4 regions of the Pseudarthrobacter sp. PvP004 genome follow, and region 1 is predicted to be linked to each of the others. Evidence: riboswitches for the same ligand, from Rfam matches in the RefSeq annotation. Region 1 holds a riboswitch; each other region holds the start of a gene.
What was found. A riboswitch is a leader RNA that binds a small molecule or an ion and turns the genes downstream of it on or off. The one in region 1 is predicted to bind cyclic di-AMP.

Region 1 (5,109 bases):
TAGGCAATCCACTCAAGTGCATCGGCCCCCTAAAAAGCCGATGCGCTCTGTACGCTACAACAGTTGGACCCGAATGTCACATTCAGGTCACGGCACGTCTCGCTAATGCGAGAGGCGACCATCGACTGGGATTAGAGCCAGCCCATGGGGTCTACGACTTCACCGTTGACCTGGACCTCGAAGTGGAGGTGGCAACCGGTGGAAGCGCCCGTGGTGCCACTCAGGGCCACGGTGTCGCCGCGGTTCACGGTCTGTCCTACCTGGACGGTGAAGGACGACAGGTGGTTGTACGTGGTTTCGAGGCCATTGCCGTGGTCGACCACCACGCGGTTGCCTCCGCCGTACTCGTGCCATCCGGCGAAAGTGACCTTGCCGGTAGCTGCGGCGTGCACAGCCGTGCCGCACTGGGCTACGAAGTCCTGACCGCGGTGGAAGTCACCGGCACCACCCGTGAGCGGGCTGATGCGGTAACCGAAGGGGGATGCCGTGGTGAGCGTGTCAAGGGGGCTGGCCATGGTGCCAACGGATGAGGCGCGCTGGATGCTTCCAGCAGACTGGGCGCTGAGCAGCTGCTTCAGCTTTCCATCGGGGTCCGCGGCAGTAGCGACTGCGGCGCGGCTGAAGTCGATCTTGGCCGACGCGGCAGCGGAAACCTCGGGCTGGCTGCCGGCGGGGGCGGCGACGGCGAGGGCCGATTCGGTCTGTCCTGATTCCGACGTGGCCATGACGGGGCTTGTAGCCGGCAGGCCGACAGTCAGGGCAAGCCCGGTGGCGGCAAGCGCAACTCCGGCCTTCTGCCCGACGCCGCTGGCAGCAGCGAAGTCGGCAACCTGGCGCAGCGGGCTCTTACGGCGGCGCACCTGACGCTCGGTGTCGCGGGGCCGGATCTCCGTTACGACGGTGGCTGGCCGCAGCTCAGCAGCGGGGCCGGACGCGCGGCGGCGACCCCTGACGTTCTGCGATGTCAAACTCTGTTCCTCTCTCAAAAGCCTGCGAAGTTAGCTGTCGGATTCGGGTCAGAGAGTACAAAGACCCGGTCCGCACGAGGCGCTCACGGCACACAGGTATCCCAAGAGGGACTTGCATACGTGGGCACTTCTGCTGCGGACTTCACCCCAAGGCTGCTTCTTTAGACAGCCGCTTGTGGTTCCCCCGCCTCTGCCAGTGGTGGTGACACACCTGATCCGCTGGCAGAGCTCGGCTCCGGATCAGGTAACGCTTTGGTATCAGCGCTAGTAGATAACTATAGGGGATGAAGGCCTGCGGTAATAAATTCGTTATCAACAGGAGGCCGCTGAGAGAAGGAGGCCTTTATCATCTTTTTCGGAAAACCGCAGGTCACACGCGCGCCGAAGCGGGCAAAGTGAGGTTTGACACGGTGCTTTGGGGCTTCGCTCAGCTGAGTGAGACGAAGACGTGCGCGGCAACTTCCGGAGGCAGCTCCAACGCGCCCTCAATACCGGGGACCCGTACTGAGATGTACTCGCCGACGCGCTCCAGCGAGACACTTGCGCCCGGACGGATTCCGCCTTCGTCCAACTGGGTCAGGAGCTCTGGCTCCACCTGGATGGGCTCCGCGAGGCGGCTGACCACCACACGGGAATCCGCGGCATAGCCGTCCATGGCCTGCAGAAGGTTGACATCGAGCCGTGGGAACGGCTGGCTGGCAAGGCCACCAAGCGCTTCGAGTCCGGGGATGGGGTTGCCATAGGGAGACTCCGTGGGGTGCTCCAGGAGCTCGTAGAGCCGACGCTCCACCCGCTCGCTCATGACGTGCTCCCAGCGACAGGCCTCATCATGCACGTAGGCCCAGTCCAGACCGATCACATCGGCCAGGAGGCGCTCCGCGAGGCGGTGCTTGCGCATGACCTCGGTGGCGCGCTTCCGTCCCACTTCAGTCAGTTCCAGGTGGCGGTCGTTGGACACAATCACCAGGCCATCGCGCTCCATGCGTCCAATGGTCTGGGAAACAGTGGGTCCGGAGTGGCGCAGTCGTTCGGCAATGCGCGCCCGGAGAGCCACAATGTTTTCTTCTTCAAGCTCCAAAATGGTCCGAAGATACATCTCAGTGGTATCGATCAGATCCGTCATCCAGCTCAGCTCTCCTCGAACGCAGTTCCTTGCGTAATCTCCACCGTACCGCGTCCCTAGCAAGGGCGGACGGTGTGCACCGCCGCCCCCTGAACGCCAACCACCAGCCTAGCTTATTTGGAATTACTCTGGATAATTCCGGTCGCATTCGGTGAGCCCGCATTCCACGTAGCGGACTATGACGGCCGCAGGTTCCTGCGCGCGGGCCGTGTCAGGCAGAATTGGGGTGTCGAAGGGGCAGTTGATGCCCCATGCCACCTCCCATCTCTAGCCGACACCCATTGGAGCGCCACGTGAGCGACAACAGCATCACCATTCCCGCCGACCTGCTGCCCAAGGACGGACGCTTCGGCGCTGGACCGTCCAAGGTTCGCCCGGAACAGATCGAAGCGTTGTCTGCCGCATCGACCACCATCCTGGGCACTTCCCACCGCCAGGCTCCGGTCAAGAACCTGGTTGGTTCGGTCCGTGAAGGACTCAGCCAGTTCTTCCGCGCTCCGGAAGGCTATGAAGTGGTCCTCGGCGTGGGCGGCTCCACAGCGTTCTGGGACGTGGCCGCGTTTGGCCTGGTAGAGCAGAAGGCACAGCACCTCTCCTTCGGCGAGTTCGGCTCAAAGTTCGCCGCCGCCACCAACAAGGCACCGTTCCTTGATGCTTCCTCCATCATCAAGTCCGAACCCGGCACCCGCCCGGTGGCACAGGCCGAAGCCGGCGTTGACGTCTACGCCTGGCCCCAGAATGAAACGTCAACCGGCGTGGCCGCCCCCGTCAAGCGCGTCGAGGGGGCTGACGAAGGCGCCCTCGTCCTGGTGGACGCCACCTCGGCAGCCGGCGGGCTGGACGTGGACGTCGCCGAGTCGGACGTCTACTACTTCGCGCCCCAAAAGAACTTCGCTTCCGACGGTGGCCTCTGGCTGGGCCTCTTCTCCCCCGCCGCCCTGGAGCGCGCGGCACGGGTCAAGGCAAGCGGCCGCTGGATCCCGGACTTCCTGGACCTGCAGACCGCCATTGACAACTCCAAGCTGAACCAGACGTACAACACCCCGTCGCTGTCCACCCTGGTGACCTTGGACGCCCAGGTGCAGTGGCTCAACAGCAACGGCGGCCTGGACTTCGCCAGCAAGCGCACGGCAGACTCCGCCAACCGTATCTACTCCTGGGCCGAGGCATCCGAGTACGCAACGCCGTTCGTTGCCAACGCCGAGGACCGCTCCAACGTCATCGCTACGATCGACTTTGACGACTCCATTGACGCCGCAGCCATCGCCAAGGTCCTGCGCGCCAACGGCGTGGTGGACACCGAGCCGTACCGTAAGCTCGGCCGCAACCAGCTGCGCATCGCCACCTTCGTCGCCATCGAGCCGGACGACGTTTCGGCACTGCTCGCGAGCATCGATTACGTTGTGGGCGAGTTGAAGAAGTAGCACCACGGGCTTTGGTCGGCGTCGTGCGGGTAGCTCCCGGACGGCGCCGCCGCTTTTTAAGGTGGGCTATCCGCCCTGCCGGCTTGCGCCGTCGTCGTCCGTATCCGGCCGGGCAAGCAGCGACTCCACCCGGAAGTGCTTCAGTCCGCGGGCCCGGCGGTCAAAGCGGAGCCGCAGCTGCTTGGCGCGGATGATCCACAGCAAACCCACGACGGCGGTGCTGACGCCGGCAACCGCGGCGACGCCAACTGCCCATCGGGGGCCGCCGACGTTGGCCACCAAACCCACCAACGGCGCCCCGATAGGGGTGCCGCCCATGAAGATGGCCATATAGAGGGACATGACCCGCCCGCGCATCACAGCCTCCGTGGTGGATTGCACGTAACCGTTGGCGCTGGTGATCAAAGTCAGGGCGAACAGGCCGCAGGGAACCAGGGCGAGCCCGAAGAGCACAGCATTGGGGGCCAGGGCGGCAAGCGCGCTTGATATGCCGAAGCCGCCAGCGGCGCCGAAGATCAGCCTGAGGCGCGGCCGTCCGCGTCGGGCAGCCAGCAGTGCACCGGTCACGGATCCGATGGCCATGACGGAGTTCAACGCTCCGAACGCACCCGCGTCCATGCCGAATTGGGTTCCCACCATCGCGGCGATGAACAAGGGGAAGTTGAGCCCGAAAGTGCCCACAATGAAGATGGCCACCAGGACCACTTGGATATCCGGCCTGTTCCGGACGTAGCGCAACCCCTCCCGGATGCGCCCCTTCCCCGCCGCCGCACGGGGCTGGACGCGGAGCGATGACGCAGGAATGAGTTTGAGCGCCCACAACATGGCCACGAAGGACACGGTGTTGATGAGGAACACCCAGCCGGGACCCACCACCACCGTCAGCACGCCCGAGACAGCGGGTCCGATCATCCGGGCCACGTTGAAGGAGGCACTGTTGAGGGCCACCGCGTTGGGCAGGTAATCGTCGGTAACCAGCTCGGAGACGAACGTCTGACGGACGGGAGCGTCCAAGGCGGTCACGATTCCCAACATCAAAGCAAAGAGGTAGACGTGCCAGAGTTCGGCGACCCCCAGCAGCACCAGCACACCCAGCCCCGTGCTGAGCAGGGCCATGGCCACCAAAGTGATGAGGAGAAGTTTCCGCCGGCTATAACGGTCAGCCAGCAGCCCCGCCCACGGAGCAAGGAAAAGCTGGGGACCGAGTTGGAGCGCCAGAGTAATGCCCATGGCACCGGCGTCGTGCGCGGTCAGGTGGTCAAAGACCAACCAGTCCTGCGCCGTGCGCTGCATCCACGTGCCGATGTTGGAGATCAGCGCACCGAAGAACCAGATGCGGTAGTTGAGGATTCCGAGTGACCTAAAGGTGGACATCAGCGTCCGCCTTCGATGTGGTCACTCCGGGTTTCCGCAACGCCTATTCAGCCCCGGCTTCGTCGTCGTCGGCGCTTTCGTCGGCGATTTCGGGTTCGTCGGATTCAGCAGCCTCATCAGCCGGTTCAGTGGCCTCGTCTTCGGCCGCCTGCACGGACGCTTCCGTGACATCCTCAACGGTCTCTTCGACCAGCGGCGTCTCATCCTCGGGACGGACGCG
Region 2 (5,109 bases), 670 kb from region 1:
GGTATGCAGACCGCACCGCTTCGGCGATCCCCTCGGGCACCCCGGCATCGATCACCAAAGACCGGGCACGAGCGGCAAGCCCACTGAGCCGGTCCAACCCGGCCGCATCAGCCTCCGACAAAGCCGCAAAGACAGGCTCCAAGCCCACACCCGAGAGAGCCTGCCGGTAGGCAGCAGTTGTCAGGCAGAATCCGCGCGGAACCGGCAGGCCGACGCTGGCCAACTCGCCTAGATTGGCTGCCTTGCCGCCAACCTCCGGCAGCATGGGTCCACGGATTGCGGCGATGTCCAGAACCAGTACCGGATCCTGTGACGGTCCCCCGGGCTGTTTCTTGTCCATGGACGTAACAGGATCCGGCTTAAGCAGCGCCGAGCATAGGCCCAAACTTGTGGCGGTCAGCGAGCCTGGGATCGTCACGGTCCGGAACAACCATTACCGGCCCCTTGGAGTGATGCAGGACTCCGTCCGATGTTGAACCCAACAGCATCCCCGCGAAGCCGCCACGGCCCCGTGTACCCAGAACCACCAGCTCGACGCTGCGGCTGGTTTCCACCAGAACATCAACGGGGGAACCATCCCTGAGTTCCGTTTCCATGGGCAATGAAGGGAAATGGCTTCTGAGCCAATCAGCCCCGGCGTCCAGCTGGACTTTGATATCCGCAAACAAGGCATCCCGGTCCAAGGGTGCCGGAACCCATGCCAGGGAACCGCTGTACTGAGGTACGGCACAAATCACCCGGAGTTTCGCGCCCATGCGCTGTGCTTGCTCGGCAGCTTCGAGCACGGCCACGCGGGCCTGCTCGGAACCGTCCACGCCTACGGCAACCACATTTTCCACAGTACGTGGGCCAGCCTTGGCATGTTCAGCCTTGATGTGTTTGTCCTCAGTGCTTTCACCAAGGCGATCGGCACAGTAGAGCGGGACTGTCACCGTGGGGCATTTGGCGTGGGCGGGCAAAGCGCTGCTGACCGAGCCAAGCAAACGCCCAACAAATCCGCCGCGACCCCTGCTCCCGAAGACAAGGAGTGCGGCCTCGCTGGAAAGATCCAACAGGACACCAGCGGCGTCGCCGTTCTCGACAGAAGCATCGACGTCGATGGCATATCCGGAGACCTTATCCAGGGCCTGCCGAACGATCGCATCCGCGCCCTCGCGAATCACGGAATCGTCGACTGTTGCGTAGCCGCCATCCAGCCCGGAGGCGGCAAAGATGGGCACGGAATATGCCGTGACGATATGTAAAGGAAGGCGCCGACGTTCAGCCTCCCGCGCGGCCCAAACCAAAGCACATTGCCCGTGCTCTGAACCGTCCACTCCGACCACGATGCCACCTGGTTCCACAGCCTGATCCTGGCCGTCCTGTGGCTCTTCACTGTGTCTGCCGTGCTGGTCCATGGGGGCCTGCCTCTCCACCTACTGCTTGATGTTCCGGCTATTCTGCCAGAGGTTCTCCTCGTCGGATTGCCTCACTGTTTCATTGTCAATGGCCGGGGCAGGAGAAACCCGGAAATTTCTCCTCCCAATCCCAACTATTCTCGGTCGGCAGTGGCGAATCAAGGCGACATCGGGCTATGTGCATAACGGTCAGGGCTCGGTTCCCGGCCTTCCACATTGCGCTCCGGACGAACACACAAAACGCGGAGTCGCGGAGGCTATCCATGGCCGAAAAAGTTCGGTAGTGTTCGAGTCACCGAATGGCCGGCGAACGTGTTTCACACCACACACTCCGGCCATTTATTTGCGGCCGCTTGGGGAACTCGGACGCGATCCCACGCGATGCCGTAAGGCACACACGTCAAGGAGGAACCAAGCAGTGTCACTCACGCCTGATTCCGCCACGGAACGCACCACCACCGTGGTCATCGGAGCCGGCCTGTCCGGTTTGGCAGTTGCCAGCGAGCTCAGCCGCTTCGGCGTGGGCTCCATCGTCGTAGACGGGTTCGGTGCACTGTCCACCACAGGTCCTTCTGTTCATACAGGCATGCTTCAACGCACTGATGCCGCTGATCCCGCAGCCATGCAGGAACGCAACGAGATCCTCCGTCACCTGCGGAACTACGCCGCCAACCATCACCTGGACGTTCGCAACACCACCCGCGCCGTACGCCTTGATTTCCTGGGGGCAGACCCCTCCCGCCAGATCGGGTACGGACTGGCGGCCAGCATGACCACGGCCGGACTGAGAACAGGCCTCCACGTATCAGGCCCCCTCGAATCCACTCCACGCCAGTGGGCAGTCCACACAGCCAACGGTGTCCTCCTGGCGGACCACGTAGTAGTGACGCGTTGCGCCCAAAGCCAGTTGCGCCGCATGCTCGCCGAACTTGGAATAGCCGTTGGCCAGAACTTCGCGGCCGCCATGCGGGCGGTGGGGATGCACTTGGTGGGCGTTGGGGACCTGATCACCCCGTCTCCCAAGGAGGTGCTGCGGCAAGCCAAGGCAGTGGGCCAGGCAATCTCCACCAAGGTAGCCCTGCCGGCAGGTCCCGGCATCGCCATCGCCTAGCGTCATCGCCATCGCCTAGCCCCCGCCACCGCCATCGCCTGGCTGGTCATGTCCGGCAAACACAGGCCACCTCACCAACACAAGCCACCTCACCAACGCAGGCCAGCAGAACCGCCGTCGTACTTCCCGCGCTGGACTTTTATGAACAGAACTTAACGCCAAAAGCCGGCGCCTCCCAAGACGTTAATCTTGGGAGGCGCCGGTTTTTGAACTGAAGCGTGAGGCTTTATGCGCCAGCGCGTACGTAGGTCAGGGGACCCGTTGCGGTCAACCAGCTGATCGGGTGGATGCCCGTCTGGTTGCCGTTGATGCCACCGCTGATTGCCTGGCCGTTGCCGATGTAGATGGCAACGTGGCCGGACTGGACGATCATGTCACCGGGCTGAGGATCGCTGACGACCTTGCCGTAGTTCATGAACTGCATGGGACCGAGGTCGCCTACCGGGATGCCTGCGGAACCAAGGGCCTTCTCGACCATGGCGGTGCAGTCCTGGAAGATGCCGATCTGTGCGTAAGCCGAGGCAACCATGGCTGCATTGACGCCGCCAACGGCGGGGGCAGCAGCTACGGGAGCAGCGGCAACCGGTGCGGCAGCCACGGGAGCAGCAACCGCAGCCTGGGCGGCGACGGGAGCCGTTGCAGCAGCGGTGGTGACAGCTGCCTTCTGGACTACGGGAGCCTCAACAACGGGAGCCGGCTTTTCGATGACCGGAGCTGCTACGGAAGCAACAGCGGGACGCTCGAAGTTGACGGTAGCCGTTGCCAGAGCGGTAACAACCTTGGTGGGTGCCTCGGAAACGGTCTCAGCGACCGTTGCGGGGCTGGAGTCGCGCTGAACCGGGGCCTCAGCTGCGTGAGCAGCAATGGAACCGGTCAAAACGAGGCCCGAGGCTGCTGCGATAACAGCTGCCTGACGGCCAGCGCCGGAAGCGTTGCTGGCCACTGCCTTCGAGATGGAGATGAACGGATTAGGACGTACGCTGTCCGCCTTACGACGGCCGCGAAGAATGCGTGAAGACATGAAAGAGCCTCTCCCGATGCCTGCGAGGTTAGCTGTCGGATTCGGATGGGAGTCACCCGGCCACTATCCCCCGCTGTTCAGCGGAAGCTTCGTGACTTCACCCCAAGGCACGCTCGAAAGCGGCCTAAATTGGGTTCCCCGTCTCTGCCGTAGGTTTGTCTGCGAACGGATTCCGGACTGCGGCAGAGCTAGGCAATCAGGCCGGAAGTGCCCGCTACGTGGAACAGGCACAGGTACTACCGTACGCGATGATTCCGTCGAAGTCACATTTAAGTAACGGGAAATGGGTCTCTGGCGTGTCGCGGTAATCGTTTCGAGATATTCGCAGCTACGTAGAAAACCGCGCTATTCCGCGGGAGTATCGCCCTCGGGGTCGTTTGAAGCTGCCAGCTTCTTCCGTGCGGTAACAGCAAGATAAATAACGAGACCAACAGCAACAACAGCCAACCCGACGATGCTCCACGGGAAGGGCTGGGAGGCATCAGCGGCCGGCTCGCTGGCGCCCGTCCCCGGTGCTGCGGTGCCCGCCGTGGGTACTGCGGCTGAGGGAGCCGAGACCGACGGTGAGGCCCCAGCCGGGCCGCTCGCCGTCGTCGTGCTTCCTGCGGCGGCCGTGAACGTAAAGGTGCCCTCGATGGGGTGCGAATCGGAGCTGACCACACGCCAAACCACCGTGTACTCCCCTGCGGGGGCGCCTTCGCGGAGCTTCTGAACGGCCTGGTTGTCAATGATTTCCACCGGGCCGTCCGCCCAGTTCTCGCCGCCGGCCGTCACAGTGACTCCGGAACCAATCGCGAGAGGGCGGTTGTTGAACGTGATGGAGACCGACGCCGGGACTTCCGCCACGCTGGCACCGTTGGCTGGCGCGGTTGATTCCGCGACGTCGTGCGCGGACGCCGGAGCCGCGGAAAACAGCAAGGCGGACGCAAAAGCAAGAGCAGCGACGACGGCGGCCAGAAGCGGGCGGATGGTACGCATGGGGCGGTTTCTCCTAGTGTTGGCTTCCTTACAGAGTAGGCGAATCGTTCGGAGGGCCCGCACCGGACAACATAGGATTTGAGAGCAAACTCCCCTCGATCCCCGGAGACCTTCATGCTGAAACAAGGTTCTGCAGTAGACCGCTACTTCAAGATCTCCGAACGCGGATCCACGTATTCTCGGGAAATTCGGGGCGGGTTCGCGACCTTCTTCGCCATGAGCTACATCGTGGTGCTGAATCCACTGATCCTCTCCGGACCTGACTCCAGCGGCGCGTCCCTGGGCTTCACAGCCGTGGCAGCCACCACTGCTTTCGTGGCGGGCATCCTGACGATCCTCATGGGCGCGTGGGCCAAGCACCCGTTTGCCGTGGCCACGGGCTTGGGCGTCAATGCCTTCGTCGCGGTCACGGTGGCGTCCCACCCCGGACTGACCTGGCCGGACATGATGGGGCTCGTGGTGCTGTCCGGCATCACCATGCTCATCCTGGTGCTCACCGGTTTCCGGACTGCCGTGTTCAAGGCCGTGCCGGAAGCCCTGAAGACGGCAATTGTTGTGGGCATTGGCCTCTTCATTGCACTCATCGGCCTGGTCAACGCAGG
Region 3 (5,109 bases), 1.4 Mb from region 1:
TGGGCAGAGGACTGTCCCTGGAGGACCTCGACGGCGTTCTCCTGGCCTACAGCTCCAACCAATCCCACGCCGACCGCGTCCGGGTGAACTTCCTCCTGAGCAAGCGGGTCCCCAGCGACGTCAGCGCCTGGCAGCTCGCTCACGGCATTGCCACGGCGGTGCGACCCGTCGTGGTTCCCGCCAACGATGAACTCGGCATGTTGGGCCGCGTCTGCGTGCCGCTTTTGGTCCGCGGTTTCCGCGTGGGGTACTTGTGGGTCCAGCTGGACCTTGAAGAACAGAGTGCGACGGCGATACTCGCTGAGTTGCCCGGCGTGCGTGACGAGCTGGACCTGTTGGCGGGCTTGCTCCTTGATTCCAATACGGCTGAATCGGAGTTCCGGCGAAGGCGTGAACAGGAGTTTCTCTCAGCTTGCGGCGGCGAATCGAACGCTGTGGCCGCCGTCGCGGGTTGGAAGGAAATCCAGGGCCGCGGTCCGTGGCAGCTGGTGACCATCCTCGACCCTGATGGCGCGAGGTCCGACGTCGATCCCATTGCCGCTACCTTGACGCACCGTTCCGCGGCTTTGCAGTCCACTATCGGCGTCAACGCTGCCCTGTTCAGCGCCGGAACGGAGACGCATTCGGTGGTGTTGTTCCGCGAGTCGGGCGGCCGGGCGGACCACGCCCAAGTACTGGTGCACTATCAGCTGGAGCTTGCAAAACGCGCGGGCCGCAAGGTGGACAGGGTGATCCTGGGCATCAGCGAACCCTTCCAAGTCATCCGGCAGCTCTCGGGCGCGTACCGTCAATCAAAGGTTGCTGCGCAGGCGGCTGCAGTGGACCAGCCCTTGGGAGAGTTGGTGGACAGCCGGACTGTTGGTGTCTATCAACTTTTCGATCGCTTGGTGGCGCCCGGCGGCTGGGATGACACAGGATCGGTGCATTTTCGGACGCTTGAGGACCACGACAAGAACGGCGAACTCCTGCCCGTCCTGGAATTGCTGTACGACAATGACGGCTCAGTTCAGGACGTCGCTGCCAAACTTCATCTCCACAGGAGCAGCATCTACAACAGGCTCGGCCGGATCCGCCAACTCATCGGTGCTGATCCGTTGAGTGGCGCGATCCGGCTCGAGTTGCATGCGGCCCTGAAGGCGCGGCGCTGGGCGGGGCGGCCGCGCATCTGAAGGGTCCTTACGAGCGCCGCAGACGCTGGCAGCTCCAGCGCCCCATCCGGCGGCGGAACGTGGCAGTCCGGCTGCTGCTGCAGTGCCGGCTATGCCATCCCACATGAGTGGAGGTACGGGGCAGCCGGGTGCTCACTTGAGGGCCGTCCGGGCTGCATCCAGGATGTCCTGAAGAGTCGACTCGCTGGGCTGGGGGGCCGAGGCGGCCTGCGGCTTGCTCGGCCGGGGCTTGGAGGTCGGGGTTGCAGTTTCCGTTGGTGTGGGTGTCGGAGTGGGCGTGGGCGTCGGCGTGGTTGTCGGCGTCGGGGACGGCGGCGTGGTGATCGTGTCCGACGGCACCTCGCTCGGCGCAGGAGCCGGCTGCGTGGGGACCGGGCTGGCAGCGCCAGGCGCGGCCGGGACAGAGGACGGTATGGCTGAAGGAACCCATACCGGGTCCGCGAGGGATACCTTGGGGGTCGCAGTCGACGACGGCGACACGGCCTGAGGTGCTTCCGCCACCGTTGCCGGCTGGCCGGCCTCCGAAGTCTCCGTTGCTGTTGACGAAGCTGACGGCGATGACGCCGTGGAGTAGGACGCCCTGGGCGCGGGCGACGCCGAAGCCGAGGTGCGGCCGTCGCTGCCACTGGCTTCCTGGACCGGGGTCTCCTGGCCGAAGAAAGGAAGCTCAAGGGCCTGCCCCAACGTTCCGGCCGTCAACACGAGGCCAAGGGCACCGGCAACCACGGCCATGCGCTGGCTCATGTGTTTGACCGACGCGGCTTTTCGCAGCGCGGCATGAGGTTCGCGGCCAAATGAAGACCCCGCCCCGAAGTTGGACCTGGTTGCTGTGCGCGCGGCAGGCTGTCGAACGTCCTTGCGGCTGGCCAAGGACGCCGAGGCCGTTGCGGCTGCAGCAACCTGCGCCGGGGACTTGCCGCGCGGCGACTCCGCGCGGGCGGCCACCACTGGAATAGCTGCGGTTGCGGGTTCCGAGGTCTCAGGCTGCACCACTGGAATAGCTGCGGTTGCGGGTTCCGAGGTCTCGTCTTCCTGGGAGCCCTGTGTCGTGGCGGCTGGCGGCACGATGGGAATGGCCGCGGTGGGAGGTCCCGGTGTGGTGGACGCCGGCGCTGCAGCCTGAGCGGCCTCAACGGCGGGAATCGCCGCAGTTGCCGGTTCCGCCTGCGCGGGCTGCTCGGTCGCGGACTTTTCGGGGGCCGATAGTTCGGGCGCGATCACAGCCTGGGCTGCCCTCTGCCGCTCGGCCGCACGAACCTCCGCACGAGTGGCGGGCATCGCAACCGTGGGCATGGCCGCAGTGGCGGGTTCCGGCGTCGTGCCTGTGTTCGTTGTGCCTGTCTTAACGGCGTTTTCGGGCGTCGCGGCGTCCGCCTGCGCGCTGGTGAGGAATCCGCTGGGTTGGGCCCGACGGCGTCCGGTTGGCTTGGTGCGCTCGCCTTCAGTCTGGGCGCGGCGCGGCTGATCCATGGTTGGGGACATGGTGGTTGCCTCTCAACGCCTTCGAGGTTAGCTGTCGGGTTCGGACGAGGCCGTCCGGCCGCCTAAGCGGCTTCACCCCAAGGACTTGAAGTAAGTCCGGGAACTTTTGGGTCCCCCGTCTCTGCCGCGGGTCTGGCGGATCCCGGATTGCGGCAGAGCTCGGCGTCAATCCGGAAGCGGCCCAGCGGAGATACGGGTCGCCCTACGACGGTACATGAGCCGGAAAGTAAAGTCACATTAATGTAACGGGCGGTAGGTCTGAGCAAGCGAGGGGGTTCTATGACTTAGGCTTCGGGGCTGGCGCCGGGGCAGGTAGCTCATGCTGGATCTTCTGGATCGAGCGAGATATCCATGGCCTAACACTAGCTTCGGCGTGCACCGGCAGGTAGACATTGTCTATGGACCTGCCTGTGATGCCACCCGTCTCGCCCATGCTCGCCAAATCCGTTCCGACAATCCCCGATGTTGGGCACTACGAGCCCAAATGGGACGGGTTCCGGACCATCGTCTTCAAGGATGGCGACGAGATCGTCCTGGGCAGCCGCAACGAGAAGCCGATGACCCGCTACTTCCCCGAGGTGGTGGAGGCGCTCAGGAAGAACCTGCCGGACAAATGCGTGATCGACGGCGAGATCGTCCTGATCGAGGGCAAGAGGCTCGAATTCGAGGTACTCCAGCAAAGGATCCACCCCGCCGACAGCCGCGTCCGGATGCTCGCCGAGAAGACCCCGGCGTCCATGATTGCGTTCGACATCCTCGCGCTGGGCGACGAGAACCTCATGGACAAGCCGTTCTCCGAGCGCCGCGCCATCCTGGAGCGTACGCTCGCCAAGGCCGATCCGCCAGTCTACGTGACGCCCGCGGTGACGGATCTCGAGCGGGCGCAGGAATGGTTCGTGCAGTTGGAAGGCGCGGGACTGGATGGGGTGCTGTCCAAGCCGTTGACCGGGGCCTACCAACCCAATAAGCGGGTGATGTTCAAGACGAAGCATGAGCGCACGGCAGACTGTGTGGTGGCGGGATTCCGTTGGCACAAGACCGCGAAAGTTGTGGGGTCGATGTTGCTCGGCCTGCACGATGACACGGGCCGGCTGCATCATGTGGGAGTGGTGGCATCGTTCCCTATGGCCCGCAGGGAGGCTTTGGTGGCAGAACTGGAGCCGTACCAGGTTGAACTCAGCGAGCACCCGTGGGGTGAGTGGGCCAACCAGGACGAAGCTGCCGGGGGTTCACGCATGCCCGGCGCCCAAAGCCGGTGGAGCGGGGGGAAGGACTTCTCCTTCGTGCCCCTGCGCCCCGAACTTGTGATCGAAGTAAAGTACGACTACATGGAAGGCGACAGGTTCCGGCACACCACGCAGTTCCGTAGGTGGCGGCCGGACAGGACCCCCGAGAGCTGCACGTACTCGCAACTGGAAGAGCCTGCCGACTACGATCTCGGGGAAATCCTGAGGCTGCCCTAGCCCCTACTCTTCGTGGCCTTGGTCGCTGCTCATGCTGCCCTCGGCCGGTGGGGTTTCGCCCGGAGGCACGCCGCCGCCCGGCTCCAAGCCTGTGACATTTCCGTCGAGGGGATCAGGGTTGGCGGAAGCGGCGGGGTCATCGTCTTCGTCCTGGCGCATGTCTGGATCGTCGTGGATGCTGTCGGCATCGGAGGTGGTGTCGTAAGGCCCGGTTGCGCCGGTTGCGCCGAAGCCCTGGGTTTCTTCATTCGAGTTTTTGTCGGTCACGATCAGCCCTTTCGTAAGCAAGCTTACTATTGTGCTTGCTTCGTCAGCCTAGCCGGGACGTGCTGACCCAACAAGGGGCACCCAAGCCATGGGGCGGCGTCGTACTTTACCTTCAGCGGTGGGGAGTCGTGGCGGTGACAAAGCTCCGGATGGCATCCGCCACAGCCTTGGGACGCATGTGCTGAGCCACGTGCCCGACGCCCGGGATTTCCACCAGCCGCCCCTGGGCCACGGCCCGCGAAAGCCGGAGCGACCATTCGGGGCCCGCCACATGGTCCCGGCTCCCGCGCAGAACCAGCACCGGAACCTGGACTCCGGCGAGGCGTTTCTCCGTGGGGTATTTCATCATGACCGGCAGTTCCGTGAGGTACCAGCGAGGGCCGCAACGGACGTAATCGGACATGACGATCAAGTTGGACGTGGGGCTCTCGCGGAGTATTCCGTCCAGTGTCAGGGCCAGCGACTGCCGCCACACATTCTTGTGCCGCGAATCCACCACCGGCCCCATCAGTACCAACTGCCTGAGCTGCTCGGGGGCGTGCAAGGCCGCTTCGATGGCAAACTGCACGCCCATGGAGTGACCCACCAACACGTAGGAATCGATACCGCGGGACTTCAGGGCCTCGGCAATGAACGCGCCGTATTCCTCCACTGAAAGCTGGCGCCCAGGCTTGGGAGTCCCGGCGAAACCGGGAAGGTCCAGTGAATACGTGGGCGCGCTCGCCGCG
Region 4 (5,109 bases), 240 kb from region 1:
TCCGACGTCGGCTTCACCACCGGGGCCACCACCGCGAACTTCGTGGGACTGGCCGCTGGCCGCCAATACCTTATGGATCAGGCGGGCTGGGATCTTCAGTCCTTGGGCCTCTCGGGTGCTCCGCGCATCACCACCTTCGCGGGACGGGAGCGGCACGCGGCCGTTGACCTGGCGCTCCGGTATCTCGGGTTGGGGGCCTGCGTTCCAGTGGACGCTGATGAGCAGGGTCGCATTCTGCCCGAGGCACTGGCGGCTGCCCTGGATGAGCAACCCGGGCCATCGTTGGTCTGCCTGCAAGCGGGTAACCTGCACTCCGGCGCCTTTGACCCCATGAAGGAAGCTGTGGCCGTTGCCCATGAACGCGGGGCATGGGTGCACGTGGATGGTGCTTTTGGTTTGTGGGCGGCCGTCAGCCCAACGTTGCGGGAACGGCTGGCTGGTGTTGAGGGCGCCGACTCCTGGGCTACCGATGCACACAAAACACTCAATGTTCCCTACGACTGCGGCTTGGCGATCGTTGCGAGCCCGGAAGCACTTCGCCGGGCGTTCAGCATCCACACGAGCTACTTCATCGCAACGGACGCCGGACCGGGGGACCCTTTCGAGAAGGTTCCCGAGTTGTCGCGCCGCGCCCGCGGCATTCCCGTGTGGGCCGCCCTCAGGCAGTTGGGCCGCCATGGAGTGATCGCCATGGTTGAGCGGCTTGCGGCGAACGCCCGTGCGTTGGCTGAGGGCCTCGCGGCAATCCCGGGCGTCGAGGTCCTCAATGATGTCGTCTTTACGCAGGTCTCGGTGAGCTTCGGCAGCGACGACCGCACGCACCGCGTCACGCAACGGCTCATGGCCGAGGGCGCGGTGTGGATGTCGGGCTCGGCCTGGCGCGGCCGGGAGATCCTGCGGATCTCGGTCAGCAACTGGTCAACGGACGCGGGGGATGTTGCAGCGTCCATCGCAGCGGTCCGGCGTGCGGTGGAGGCCGAACCGGAGGCGTAGCGCTCAGAAGTTGCTTCCCCGCATCACGTAACGCCGGAACGGGCGCGTTACCCAAGTGGTGAGCAGCAACGCCACGACGCTCGCCATCCAAGGGTCCGTGGCGTTGCGGACCAGAAGGAAGACCACAGCGTAGGCCAAGGTCCACGTCAAGGTCCGGAACACGCCCCGGGACAGACTGCCCCTCAACGTCGCTTTCACTCCCAGTTCACGCCGAAGCTCGTGGATCGGAATGCGGCGCAGGTTTCGGTTCAGGCGCGCCATACCGCGCAGGTCGGCCAGGGCGGTTCGTACGACGTCGACACGGGAGTCAGCGTCGTCGGTCCAGTCGACGGGTACTTCATGGACGCGCAGACCACAGCGTTCAGCGATCACCAGAAGTTCGGTATCGAAGAACCACGAGTCGTCCGTGGTGTGGGGGAGGAGGCTGTGCGCTACGTCGGCGCGGACGGCCTTGAAGCCGCACTGGGCGTCGGAAAAACGAGCCCCCAAGACCGTCCGCAGGAGCGAGGTGTAGCTGCGCGAAATGAACTCACGATGCGGACTGCGGGTGACACGGGAACCCGGTGCCAGACGCGTGCCGATGGCGAGGTCCGAGTGGCCGGAGATCAGCGGTGCCACAAGGGGCGCCAGCGCGGAGAGGTCCGTGGACAGATCCGCTTCCGTGTAGGCAAGAACAGGTGACGGCGACGACTGCCAGACCTGGCGGAGAGCGTTCCCGCGTCCCCTCTCTTGGAACCGGACCACCGTCAATTCAGGGAGTTCACGGGCAAGGCGCTCGGCAATCCTCAGCGTGCTGTCTGTGCTGGCGTTGTCCGCCACGGTGATCCGGAACGTGTGCGGAAAGGACCTCGTCAGATGCCCGTGCAGCTGGCGGAGGTTGTGTTCCAGGCGCGCTTCCTCGTTGTAGACAGGGACGGTGAGGTCCAGGACGGGAACCACAACACTGGTGTCAACGGGGAGACGCCGGGGCTGGGGGCTCGGACCCGTCTGGCCTTGGAGGAGAGCCGGGTGACCAGTGGGCAACGCCGCGCCACGCAAGCGAGCCGAATGAGTCCTTCGTGCCAAAGCGCTGGTGGTGGGACCTGTGAGCGTCATGTATCCAGCATGGGACCGCCGATTATGAACGCTTTAGGCGGTAGCTGTGACCTCACTGTGAACCACGTGCTGGAGCTGTGAACCACGTGCTGGAGCTGTGAACCATGCGCCACAGCTGTGAAACGGCAAAAGCCGCGCCCGCTCCCGCCATTCGCTCCAGTTGGTACTGGTGCAAACGGCGGCAACGGGCGCGGCGATCAAGCGGCTCGGCTTAGTACCAGTTGTTGGCCAAGTGGAAGCCCAGAGCGGCGGACGGGGATCCGTAACGCTCCTTGATGTAGTTCAGGCCCCACTTGATCTGGGTCTGGTAGTTGGTTTCCCAGTCAGCGCCGGCAGTGGCCATCTTGGAGGCCGGCAGGGACTGGACAATGCCATAGGCGCCGCTGGAAGCGTTCATCGCCGTGGTCTTCCAGTTGGATTCCTTCTCCCACAGCGTGTTCAGGGCAGCCATTTCACCGGCGCCCCAGCCGTAGTTGCCCAGGATGCTGAGTGCATAGGCCTTGGCAGCAGCGGGGTCGTCAACAGCCTTGGGTGCTGCAGCAGCTGCTGCGGCTTCCGCGGCGGCGGCAGCAGCTGCGTCGGCTGCTTGCTTGGCGGCAGCGTCAGCAGCAGCCTTCTCAGCAGCAACCTGTGCGGCGGCCTGATCGGCGGCAGCCTTCTCAGCAGCAGCCTGTGCGGCGGCGGCCTGGTCTGCGGCAGCCTTCTCGGCAGCGGCCTTCTCAGCGGCTGCCTTGGCAGCAGCGTCAGCAGCGGCCCTGTCAGTTGCGCCCTTTTCGGCGGCAGCATTCAGGGAAGCGGAGATCTCAGCCGACTTGTTGGAGTTGACCTGGGCGCTCGCTTGGGTTCCGGCTACGCGGCTTGCCTCGGGGAGGGTCAGTGCGGCGTTGGCGGCGGTTCCGAGCGATGCAACGCCCAGTGCAGCTGCCACGACACCGGCTACGACGGACATGCGGTGGCCGGACTTACCCTGGCGGGCTGCGTTCTTGAGGACGGACTGCGACTTGGTGAGCGGTGCGTTGTTCTCGTCGCGGCGACGCGCGGAAGGGCGCGTCTGATCGTTAAATTCAGACATGTGATTACCTCTCAGCGCCTGCGGAGTTAGCTGTCGGGTTCGGATGAGGTCATCCGGCCGCGCATCACGCTGCGGCTTCACCCCAAGGGCCGGCAAAAAGCCTGGCCCGGAGACTCTGGGTCCCCCGTCTCTGCCTCGGAGAAAGAACGGACTCCGGGAAGTGGCAGAGCTCGGCGCATCCCGGATGTGGGCCTGCTAGGGGCGACCCACCCTTTCGACGGTACAGGAGGTTTCCGCAGAAGTCACATTTAGGTAACAGAGATCACGACGCCGGTGAGTCGCCTTGCCCGATTCGTTACAGGCCTTCGGTGCTCACCGTGGGAAGTCGAAGGGCGAACTCCGTGCGCCCCGGCCGTGAGGTCACTTCCACGCTACCGCCGTGAGCTGAAACAATGGATTCCACAATGGACAGGCCGAGTCCGGAGGTGCCTTCAGAGCCCGATCGTGCGGCGTCGGCGCGGGCAAATCGCGAGAAAATCCGGCCCTGGAAATCTTCCGGAATGCCGGGGCCGTTGTCCGTCACGCTGACCACGGCGCTGCCATCGGCGGAGAGCATGACGCCGGTGACCACAGTGGTGCCGGGGTCGGTGTGTTTGCGGGCGTTGGACAGCAGGTTCGCCAGCACCTGATGCAGTTGCGTGGCGTCGCCGCGGACCGTGATGGGCTCGTCCGGGAGCTGGAGCTGCCAGATGTGATCGGGTGCCATGACTTTCTCGTCACTGACCGTCTCGATCACCAACTGAGTGAGGTCCACATCCTCAACTTTCACGGGTTGGCCCTCGTCCAACCGCGCCAACAGCAGCAGGTCCTCCACCAACGTGGTCATGCGCTCGGACTGGCTTTGGACGCGAGCCAGCGACTTCCGGCCGTCTTCGGTGAAGTTCTCGGTCATCCTCAGCAGCTCGGTATAGCCCCGGATGGCGGTCAGGGGAGTCCGCAGCTCGTGCGAGGCATCGGCCACGAACTGACGCACCTTCGTTTCGCTTTCCTGGCGGGCTTCCAAAGCGCTGGAGACGTTGTTCAGCATTTGGTTCAAGGCATAGCCGACACTGCCCACTTCCGTCCCGGGATGAGAAGCCGACGGCGGTACGCGCACCGCAAGTGCCACCTCACCGGCGTCGAGAGGCAGCCGCGAAACCTTCGTGGCCACTTCGGAGAGCTGCTCCAGCGGACGCATGGTGCGGCGGATGATCACGGTGCCGGCCAGGCCGATCACCACCAGGCCGCCCAGCGAAACCAGCACCATGGTCCACACGAGCGAGGCCTCCGCACTCTGTTTGTCCGCCAGCGGCAGGCCCGTCACAATCACGTCGCCGTACGCGGTTTCGACCGCTACCAGACGGTAGTCGCCGTTGGACAGGGAACGGTCCACTGGCCCGTTGTCCCTGGGGAGCGAGAGCAGCACCTGCTCGTCGTCGGCCGAGAGCGAGACGCGGTTACCTTGGGCATCGATCAAACCGGAGCTACGCACGGTTGAGCCGTTGATCCTCGCGTTGAGCGTGCCAGCCGCTTGGCCGCGCGCCTCCAGCGGATCAGGCCTTCCGGAGGGTGACGGAAAGTTCGACGGCGGCCTGCCGAAGTCATTCGCGCGGCTGGACGCCTGTTCCAGCTGCCTGTCGAGCTGCTTGTTGAAGACCATGTCCATGGACGCGTAGCTGACCACTCCCACGGCAGAGCAAATGGCGACCAGCAGGGCCATGGCCACCAGGACCAATCTGGTGCGCAGGTGCCACGTGGAGGGGTTGAGCCAGCTGCGCTGTGTCTGTAAGGCCGCACCTGACCTTTTGGCCACTCCTGAAAGTGTGCTCAACGCCTAGTCCGCGGGCTTGATGACGTATCCGGCACCGCGGATGGTGTGGATCATGGGCGGGTGGTTCGCTTCGATCTTCTTGCGAAGGTAGGAAATGTAGAGCTCCACGATGTTGGCCTGGCCGCCGAAGTCGTAGTCC

Region 2: it holds a riboswitch for cyclic di-AMP, as region 1 does, so the genes downstream of both, J3A64_RS16290 (NlpC/P60 family protein) here and J3A64_RS13145 (M23 family metallopeptidase) in region 1, are expected to answer to the same signal.
Region 3: it holds a riboswitch for cyclic di-AMP, as region 1 does, so the genes downstream of both, J3A64_RS19960 (hypothetical protein) here and J3A64_RS13145 (M23 family metallopeptidase) in region 1, are expected to answer to the same signal.
Region 4: it holds a riboswitch for cyclic di-AMP, as region 1 does, so the genes downstream of both, J3A64_RS14250 (hypothetical protein) here and J3A64_RS13145 (M23 family metallopeptidase) in region 1, are expected to answer to the same signal.

The regions. Positions count from the first base shown of each region.
Region 1 covers NZ_JAGINL010000001.1:2,937,784-2,942,892, forward strand. The annotation lists gene J3A64_RS13145 (M23 family metallopeptidase) at 132-968, opposite strand; cyclic di-AMP (ydaO/yuaA leader) riboswitch at 973-1,213, opposite strand; gene J3A64_RS13150 (metal-dependent transcriptional regulator) at 1,396-2,091, opposite strand; gene serC (phosphoserine transaminase) at 2,385-3,515, shown strand; gene J3A64_RS13160 (MFS transporter) at 3,582-4,889, opposite strand; gene J3A64_RS13165 (DUF3027 domain-containing protein) at 4,933-5,109, opposite strand, start outside.
Region 2 covers NZ_JAGINL010000001.1:3,612,290-3,617,398, forward strand. The annotation lists gene J3A64_RS16275 (PEP/pyruvate-binding domain-containing protein) at 1-340, opposite strand, end outside; gene J3A64_RS16280 (universal stress protein) at 360-1,397, opposite strand; gene J3A64_RS16285 (FAD-binding protein) at 1,816-2,508, shown strand; gene J3A64_RS16290 (NlpC/P60 family protein) at 2,735-3,529, opposite strand; cyclic di-AMP (ydaO/yuaA leader) riboswitch at 3,533-3,724, opposite strand; gene J3A64_RS16295 (copper resistance CopC family protein) at 3,875-4,507, opposite strand; gene J3A64_RS16300 (NCS2 family permease) at 4,622-5,109, shown strand, end outside.
Region 3 covers NZ_JAGINL010000001.1:4,366,634-4,371,742, forward strand. The annotation lists gene J3A64_RS19955 (CdaR family transcriptional regulator) at 1-1,169, shown strand, start outside; gene J3A64_RS19960 (hypothetical protein) at 1,302-2,651, opposite strand; cyclic di-AMP (ydaO/yuaA leader) riboswitch at 2,654-2,799, opposite strand; gene J3A64_RS19965 (ATP-dependent DNA ligase) at 3,050-4,114, shown strand; gene J3A64_RS24005 (DUF6480 family protein) at 4,118-4,381, opposite strand; gene J3A64_RS19975 (alpha/beta fold hydrolase) at 4,494-5,109, opposite strand, start outside.
Region 4 covers NZ_JAGINL010000001.1:3,180,056-3,185,164, reverse strand. The annotation lists gene J3A64_RS14260 (aminotransferase class V-fold PLP-dependent enzyme) at 1-993, shown strand, start outside; gene J3A64_RS14255 (dolichyl-phosphate beta-glucosyltransferase) at 997-2,088, opposite strand; gene J3A64_RS14250 (hypothetical protein) at 2,300-3,160, opposite strand; cyclic di-AMP (ydaO/yuaA leader) riboswitch at 3,162-3,346, opposite strand; gene J3A64_RS14245 (cell wall metabolism sensor histidine kinase WalK) at 3,456-4,952, opposite strand; gene J3A64_RS14240 (response regulator transcription factor) at 4,974-5,109, opposite strand, start outside.